Regions from separate parts of the Streptomyces broussonetiae genome, predicted to be linked through region 2. Evidence: riboswitches for the same ligand, from Rfam matches in the RefSeq annotation. Region 2 holds a riboswitch; the other holds the start of a gene.
The links. A riboswitch is a leader RNA that binds a small molecule or an ion and turns the genes downstream of it on or off. The one in region 2 is predicted to bind glycine.

Region 1: it holds a riboswitch for glycine, as region 2 does, so the genes downstream of both, gcvP (aminomethyl-transferring glycine dehydrogenase) here and gcvT (glycine cleavage system aminomethyltransferase GcvT) in region 2, are expected to answer to the same signal.

What each region holds. Positions count from the first base shown of each region.
Region 1 covers NZ_CP047020.1:2,042,607-2,047,009, reverse strand. Annotated here, with positions in the region: gene GQF42_RS09430 (MerR family transcriptional regulator) at 1-376, shown strand, start outside; gene GQF42_RS09425 (DNA polymerase IV) at 435-1,886, shown strand; gene GQF42_RS09420 (PRC-barrel domain-containing protein) at 1,808-2,179, opposite strand; glycine riboswitch at 2,299-2,393, shown strand; gene gcvP (aminomethyl-transferring glycine dehydrogenase) at 2,564-4,403, shown strand, end outside.
Region 2 covers NZ_CP047020.1:6,470,484-6,474,886, forward strand. Annotated here, with positions in the region: gene glyA (serine hydroxymethyltransferase) at 1-168, opposite strand, end outside; gene gcvH (glycine cleavage system protein GcvH) at 173-559, opposite strand; gene gcvT (glycine cleavage system aminomethyltransferase GcvT) at 695-1,813, opposite strand; glycine riboswitch at 1,856-1,969, opposite strand; glycine riboswitch at 1,970-2,067, opposite strand; gene GQF42_RS29955 (AAA family ATPase) at 2,231-2,899, shown strand; gene GQF42_RS29960 (enhanced serine sensitivity protein SseB) at 2,942-3,733, shown strand; gene GQF42_RS29965 (enhanced serine sensitivity protein SseB C-terminal domain-containing protein) at 3,870-4,403, shown strand, end outside.

The DNA.
Region 1 (4,403 bases), 4.4 Mb from region 2:
GTCGGGCACCCAGCGGCTGTACAGCTTCCGGGACGTGGTCGTCCTGAAGATCGTGAAGCGGTTCCTGGACACCGGTGTCTCGTTGCAGAACATCCGCACGACCGTCCAGCACCTCAGAGAACGCGGTTTCCGCGACCTGGAGCGGATGACCCTCATGAGCGACGGTGCCACGGTCTACGAGTGCACCTCCCCGGACGAGGTCCACGCCCTGCTCCAGGGCGGTCAGGGTGTCTTCGGCATCGCCGTCGGCGTGGTGTGGCGGGACGTGGAAAGCGCCCTCTCCCAGCTGCACGGCGAACGCATCGACACGGGCGAGACCCTCGTCGGGCACAACCCCTCGGACGAGCTGGCCCGCCGCCGCAACCGGGCGGTCTGACCGCCGGCCGCTCTCTGGCACCACGGCATTGTCAGTGCCGTGGTGCAGCATCGGAGTTGTGAGACACGCGCCGACCATCCTCCATCTCGACATGGATGCCTTCTACGCCTCGGTGGAGCAGGCATCCAAGCCGAGCCTGCGTGGCAAGGCGGTCGTCGTGGGCGGGCTCGGGCCGCGCGGGGTGGTGGCCACCGCGTCGTACGAGGCACGGGTCTTCGGGGTGCACTCGGCGATGCCCATGGGCCAGGCTCGCCGGCTGGCTCCCAACGCCGCGTATCTGGTGCCGCGCTTCGGGCTGTACCGGGCCATCAGCGAGCAGGTGATGGCCCTGCTGCGGGAGCTGTCGCCGCTGGTGGAGCCGCTCAGCCTGGACGAGGCGTTCGTGGACCTGGAGGCCGGCGGCACGGCCTGGGACGAGGAGTCGGCGCACCAGGCCGGGATCAGGCTGCGGGCGGACATCCTGGCGGTCACCGGGCTCACCGGGTCGGTGGGGCTCGCCGCCTCCAAGATGCTCGCGAAGATCGCCTCCGAGCGCGCCAAGCCCGACGGCCTGGTGATCATCGAACCGGGGACCGAGCGGGCGCTGCTGGGGCCGTTGACGGTGCGGACCCTGCCCGGGGTCGGCCCGGCCACTGGGGACCACCTGCGCAGGGCCGGGATCACCACGGTCGAGGAGCTGGCCGAGGCAGGTGAGGACGAGCTGGTGCGGCTGCTCGGCAAGGCGCACGGGCACGCGCTCTACGCCATGGCGCTGGCCCGGGACGAGCGGCCCGTGGTGGCTGAGCGCGAGGCGAAGTCGGTGTCGGTCGAGGACACCTACGACGTGGACATCCACGACCGGCTGCGGATCGGCCTGGAGGTGCAGCGGCTCGCCGACCGGTGTGTACGGCGGCTGCGCGACGCAGGGCTGTCCGGGCGGACCATCGTGCTGAAGGTGCGCCGGTACGACTTCTCGACACTGACCCGTTCCGAGACGCTCAGGGGGCCCACGGACGACCCGGCGGTCGTGCGGGAGGCCGCCGCGCGGCTGCTGGAGTCCGTGGACACCACGGGTGGGGTACGGCTGCTCGGGGTGGGTGTCTCGGGGCTCGCCGACTACACCCAGGAGGACCTGTTCGCGCAGGCGCTGCCCTCGCGTGAGGCGGAAACGCCTCAGGAGTCCATGGCCGAGGCCGTCGTGGAGCGGCCGGATCCGGTCGAACGCCACTGGCGCGCAGGGCAGGACGTCAGACACGCGGAGCACGGGCACGGGTGGGTGCAGGGGAGCGGGCTGGGACGCGTCACCGTGCGGTTCGAGACACCGCAGTCCCCTCCCGGGCGCGTGCGGACGTTCTCCGTCGAGGATCCCGCGCTGGAGCCCGCGGATCCGTTGCCACTGGTTTCGGCCCCTTCCCGCCGGCCCGCCCGGAGCCAGGTGGGGGACCGACCGGATCAGGCCTCCTCCGACCCGGCCAGCTTGCCGAAGTCGTGGTCCGGCACCGACGGGGGCGAGGCCGTGTCGAGGCCGTAGTGGTGGTAGAGCTGGAGTTCCTGTTCGGGGGAGAGATGGCGGCCCACACCGAAGTCCGGGGCGTCCTTGATGAGGGCGCGGTCGAAGGGGACGTGGAGGGTGCCCTCGACGAGTTCGCTCGGCTCCAGCGGGACGAACGCGTCGCGCGAGAACAGGCCGGTGCGTATGGCCGCCCACTCGGGTATGCCGGTCGCGTCGTCCAGGTACACCTCGTCGACTGTGCCGATCTTGGTGCCGTTGCGGTCGAACGCCTTGCGGCCGATCAGGTTGCGCGGATCGATGTCGGTCTGCACGGTCCCTCTCCCTCCACGTGGTCGCAACTCATCCGTAAGCACTACAAAAGAGCAGATTCCCGGAGGCGGCCACTCGAGGGCTCAGGCGTTGACCTCGCTGGTAACCTGATTTCGGCTGCTGAACCCGTGCGGGAGAGTCCTCCGACGACCTCGGAGGCGCCGAAGGAGCAAATCCTCCCCGGAATCTCTCAGGCTCACGTACCGCACGGACGAGGTCACTCTGGAAAGCAGGGCGGGTGTCTACGGTGTCCGCCCTCACCGACGGTGAAAGCCGGGGCGTGTCCCGGTGAAGCTCTCAGGTTGAGATGACAGAGGGGGAGGCCGTCGGGGTACCCGCGCCGTGGGTGCCCCTCGAAGGTCGCGTCAGACCAGGAGGCCTCCGCAATGACCGCCCAACGCATTCCGCTCTCCGACCTCGAGGCGGGCATCCCGTTCGAGCAGCGCCATATCGGACCCGACCAGGAGGCGCGGGCCAAGATGCTCGCGCAGGTCGGCTACGGCTCGCTGGACGAGCTGACCGCCGCCGCGGTCCCGGACGTGATCAAGAACGCGGACGCCCTCGATCTGCCGGGCGCCCGCACCGAGGCCGAGGTGCTCGCCGAGCTGCGCTCGCTCGCCGACCGCAACCAGGTTCTCGGCTCGATGATCGGGCTGGGGTACTACGGGACGTTCACGCCGCCGGTCATCCTGCGCAACGTGATGGAGAACCCGGCCTGGTACACGGCGTACACGCCGTACCAGCCGGAGATCTCTCAAGGCCGGCTCGAGGCCCTGCTGAACTTCCAGACGACGGTTGCCGAACTGACGGGCCTGCCCACCTCGGGTGCCTCCCTGCTCGACGAGGGCACCGCCGCCGCCGAGGCGATGGCGCTGTCCCGGCGCATGGGCAGGAACAAGAAGGGCCTGTTCCTGGTCGACGCGGACGCGCTGCCGCAGACCGTCGCGGTCATCGAGACGCGCGCCGAGCCGACCGGGGCCGAGGTCGTCGTCGCCGACCTCAGCGAGGGCATCCCGGCGGACATAGCCGCACGCGAGATCAACGGCGTGCTGATCCAGTACCCGGGCGCCTCCGGTGCCGTACGCGACATCAAGCCGGTCATCGACCAGGCGCACGAGCTGGGTGCCCTGGTCACCGTCGCCGCCGACCTGCTCGCGCTGACCCTGCTGACCTCGCCGGGCGAGCTGGGCGCGGACATCGCCGTCGGCACCACCCAGCGTTTCGGCGTCCCCATGGGCTTCGGCGGCCCGCACGCCGGCTACATGGCCGTGCACGAGAAGTTCGCCCGCAGCCTGCCCGGCCGGCTCGTCGGGGTCTCCGTCGACGCCGACGGGCACAAGGCCTACCGGCTCGCGCTGCAGACCCGTGAGCAGCACATCCGCCGGGAGAAGGCCACCAGCAACATCTGTACCGCGCAGGTGCTGCTCGCCGTGATGGCCGGCATGTACGCCGTCTACCACGGGCCGGAGGGGCTCCAGGTCATCGCCCGGCGCACGCACCGCTACGCCACGATCCTCGCCGAGGGTCTGCGGGCGGGCGGCGTGGAGATCGTCCACGGGGCCTTCTTCGACACCGTCACCGCGCGCGTGCCCGGCAAGGCCGCCGAGGTCGTCGCCGCCGCGCGGGACAACGGCGTCAACCTGTACCCCGTCGACGCCGACCACGTCTCGATCGCCTGTGACGAGACCACCAACCGGGCCCAGCTGGGCGCGGTCTTCGCCGCCTTCGGCGTGACGGGCGACATGGAGGCGCTGGACGCGAGCGCTGTGGACGCCCTGCCCGAGGCCCTGCTGCGCACCGACGCCTACCTCACGCACCCGGTCTTCCACCAGCACCGCTCCGAGACCGCGATGCTGCGCTACCTGCGCAAGCTGGCCGACCGCGACTACGCGCTCGACCGCGGCATGATCCCGCTGGGCTCCTGCACCATGAAGCTCAACGCGACCACCGAGATGGAGCCCGTCACCTGGCCCGAGTTCGGCCAGCTGCACCCCTTCGTCCCGGCCGAGCAGGCGCAGGGCTACCTCACGCTCATCCGCGAGCTGGAGGAGCGTCTCGCCGAGGTCACCGGCTACGACAAGGTCTCCCTCCAGCCCAACGCCGGTTCCCAGGGCGAGCTGGCCGGTCTGCTCGCCGTACGCGGCTACCACAGGGCCAACGGCGACGACCAGCGCACCGTCTGCCTGATCCCGTCCTCCGCGCACGGCACCAACGCGGCCAGCGCCG
Region 2 (4,403 bases):
GGCGTACTTGTTGGTGAGGACCGAACCCTGCGCCTCCATCACCGCGAGCGGCGCGAAGTTCTCGGAGGCGATCATCTCCAGCGTGGACTGCTGGCGGCTCAGCTCGGCGTCGACCGCGGCGGCGATCTCCGGGTCCAGCTCGTGCAGGGACGTGTTCAGGACGGTCATGCGGTTACGCCTCCTCGCCGGTGGCAAAAGCCGTGTACTCGGCGGCGGAGAGCAGGCCGGCCGGCTCCTGCGTGACGCGGATCTTGAACAGCCAGCCGCCCTCGAAGGGCTCGGAGTTCACCAGCGACGGGTCGTCGACCACGTCCTCGTTGATCGCGGTGATCTCGCCGGTGACCGGCGAGTACAGCTCGGAGACCGACTTGGTCGACTCCAGCTCACCGCAGGACTCGCCCGCGGTCACGGTGGAGCCGACCTCGGGGAGCTGGACGAAGACGACATCGCCGAGCGCGTTGGCCGCGTGCTCCGTGATGCCGACCGTCGAGACGCCGTCCTCGGCGCCCGACAGCCACTCGTGCTCCTTGCTGTAGCGGTGGTGCTGGGGGTTGCTCATGGCCTGAATTCTCCTGTACGAGCGGGAGTGCTGTTGAAGGGGGACTGCGAAAACTGCTGGTGACCAGGCGAATGTGCGCAGGCTCACGTGCCGTCGCGGGACCGGCCGCGCACAGGACGTGATCGCGCCCAGTCTCTACTTCTGGCGCTTGTAGAACGGAAGCGCCACGACCTCGTACGGCTCGTGGCTGCCTCGGATGTCCACGCCGACGCCCTCGGTGCCGGGCGCCGCGTGCGCCGCGTCGACGTAGGCCATCGCGATCGGCTTGCCCAGGGTGGGGGAGGGAGCGCCGGAGGTGACCTCGCCGACCACCCGGCCGCCGGCGACGACGGCGTACCCGGCGCGCGGCACCCGGCGGCCCTCGGCGACCAGCCCGACGAGCACCCGCGGGGGCTCGGAGGCGGCGCGCTCGGCGGCCTGCCGGAGCGCCTCGCGCCCGACGAAGTCGCCTTCCTTCTCGAACTTCACCACCCGGCCGAGCCCGGCGTCGAAGGGGGTGAGCGAGGTGGTCAGCTCGTGCCCGTACAGCGGCATGCCCGCCTCCAGGCGCAGGGTGTCCCGGCAGGACAGGCCGCACGGGATCAGACCGACGCCCTCGCCGGCCTTGGTCAGCGCCTGCCACAGCTCGACCGCGTGCCCGGGCTTCACGAACACCTCGAAGCCGTCCTCGCCGGTGTAGCCGGTGCGGGCGATGAGCGCGGGGACGCCGGCGACGGTGCCGGGCAGGCCGGCGTAGTACTTCAGCCCGTCCAGGTCGGCGTCGGTGAGGGACTTGAGGATGCCGGGGGACTCAGGGCCCTGGACGGCGATCAGCGCGTAGGCGTCCCGGTCGTCGCGGACCTCGGCGTCGAAGCCGGCCGCGCGCTCGGTGAGGGCGTCCAGCACCACCTGGGCGTTGGAGGCGTTGGCGACGACCATGTACTCGGTCTCGGCGAGCCGGTAGACGATCAGGTCGTCCAGGATGCCGCCGTCGGCCTGGCAGATCATGGTGTAGCGGGCGCGGCCGACGCCGACGGAGGCGATGTTGCCGACCAGGGCGTGGTTCAGCAGGGCGGCGGCCCCGGCGCCGGTCACCGTGATCTCGCCCATGTGGGAGAGGTCGAACAGACCCGCTTTGGTCCGCACCGCGACATGCTCGTCGCGCTCGGAGCCGTAGCGCAGGGGCATGTCCCAGCCGGCGAAGTCGGTCATCGTCGCACCGAGCGCGCGATGCACGGCATCCAGCGCGGTGTGACGGAGTTCAGTGCTGCTCATCGGTCGGTCGGCTCCCAGGAAAGGCGGACGGGCGAGGAACGTTCCTCCCCATCTGTCATCGGAACCTGAGAGGTTCGCCGCGACCGCCACGGGGACGACCACGGTTTGCACCTTGGGTGGAGCCACTGTCACGAGCGGCCCGCTTTTCAGATGTGCCTCGCCCGCGCGGTAACGGGGCCTGAGAGATTCAAGGGAGGGACTTGCTCCTTCGGCGCCCCAGCGAAGGCTGCTGGGGACTCTCCCGCGCGGATTCAAGCGGCCGGTATGCAGTTGGCGGCCACATCATTGCACGCCGAGCGGGCTTTTGTAACCGGCCTGTGGCAAGGCGCGGACCGTATCGCCGACCTCCACCCATTACCTTCTCTTTACGTTTTTCGGGCATGGCCATTACCGAATGGACAGGGGAGGACGATCACGGTGAACAGGACCCCGGTGTACGCCACCGTCACCAGCGGCATCACGGTGCCGAAGCAGCGCCGCGCCCCGGCCCCCGTCGTGCGCGACCTGCGCGACCGGGAGGGCCGCAGCCCGCGCGCCCTGATCCTCGGCCCCCGGGACGTCGTCGTGATCACCGGCCTGCCGGGCAGCGGCAAGTCCACCCTGATGCACCGGGCGGTCCAGGGCCGCCGCATCGACTCGCAGGACACCCGCGACCGCTTCGACGCCCGCATCCCCCGCTTCGTCCCCTACACGCTCTACCGCCCCCTGGTCCGCCTCGTCCACTACGCCGCCCTGCGCCGCGCCCTGCGCACCGGTGAGGGCGTCGTCGTGCACGACTGCGGCACCCGGAGCTGGGTGCGCGGCTGGCTCGTCCGCGCGGCCCGGCGCCGCGGCGGCACGCTGCACCTGCTCCTGCTCGACGTGCCACCCGAGACGGCCCGCGAGGGCCAGCGCGCACGCGGCCGGGGCGTCTCGCGCCACGCCTTCACCCGCCACCGCCGTACGACCGCCCGGCTGCTCGCCGCCGTCGAGCAGGGCGAGCCGCCCGCAGGCTGCGGCTCGGCGGTGGTGCTCGACCGGGCCGCGGCGGACGCCCTGCACCGGATCGGGTTCACCAGGGGCGGGAGTGTCACGGCAACCCGCTAGCCTTCATGGTCACAGCAGTTGTTCCCAGCAGGCGGTAGGCAGATGGACTTCCCGGCGGACACTCCCGCGGACTTCCCGACACAGACGCATCCCCACCCGCACGGCGGTTGGCCCGGCAACGAGCTGGAGGAGGTGCTCTCGGCCTCCCTCGGCATACCCGCCGCGGCCGGCCGGATCATCGAGGTCCTGGGCCGCAGCTTCCTGTGGATCCCGCTGCCCAACGGCGGCGGCCCCGGCAGCGGCCCGCTCGACCTGCCCACCCTGGAGATCGACGGCCAGGCCTACGTCCCGGTGTTCAGCTCCGCGGAGCAGCTGCACCAGGCGACCGGCTCCCACATGTCCTACACCATCGCCCCGGCCGTGGAGTTCGCCCGCGGCCTGCCCGCACAGGTCGGCATCGTGGTGAACCCGGACGCGCTGGTCGGTGTCCCGCTCCCGCCGGCCGCGGTGGCCGAGCTGTGCCGTGCGGGCCGTACCCCCCTCGACGGTCCCAGCACCGGGGGCCGGGTCCGCCTCTTCGAGCCCGACTGGCAGGACGACCCGGTCGACTTCCTCTCCGCCGCGTCCGCCGAGTTCGCCGAGACCGGCGTGGTCCGCACCGCCCGCCGCTGCCTGGCCGCCGTCGAGACGGCCGACCCGGTGCTGTTCGTGGGCGTGGAACTCGCCCAGTGGGAGGGCGACCTGCGCGCCCTTCCCATGGAGGCGCTGGGCAGAGCCCTCGGCAAGGTCCCGGTCGCCTGGCCGGTCAGCCTGGTCCTGCTGGACGTGACGGACGACCCGGTGGCGGAATGGCTGAGGGCGAACGTGCGTCCCTTCTATCAATCCGGTCACTGAAACACCTCAAGGGGCGCAAGGCACTGCGCGACCGGCCACGATGCTCCCGCACGCGTGCACGGACCCGGGGTGACAGCCCGGTGGGCGCATAAGCTGTCTCCCAACACGGGGCACGGAATAGAGAAGGGCACGACAGGTGAGCGCGAGCCACAGCGGCAGCGTGGAGCACACGCTGCGCCAGGTCACGCCCGGACGCTACGACGCCTACGAGGCCCTGCTGCGCTCTCTCGCCACCCCGTCCTCCGGCCAGATCTGGATGCTGCTGTGGCACGGCCAGGCCGGCTCCCCGGACGCCCAGTACGGGAACATGGAGGTCGACGGCTTCCAGTACGCCCCCTGCGTCACCTCCGCCCAGGAGCTGTCGGCCAGCGGCTGGAACCGCTCGTACGAGGTCGTCGACGGCCTCGACGTGGCCCGCACCCTCTATCCCGACCACTACGGCCTCTGGCTCAACCCGCACGCCCCGGGCGGCGGCGTCGGCATCCCCTGGCTGGACCTGCGGCGCATCGCCACGGGCCTGGACCGCCAGCCCGCCGGCCCCCTGCGGCTCACCGCGCCCGGTATCGAGATCCCGCAGTTCTACGCCCTGCTCGCGCAGAACGCCCACCACACCCCGGCCCTGCGCTCCCTGCGCCGCGCCTGGGTGCAGCCCGCGCTCGGGGCGCCCTAC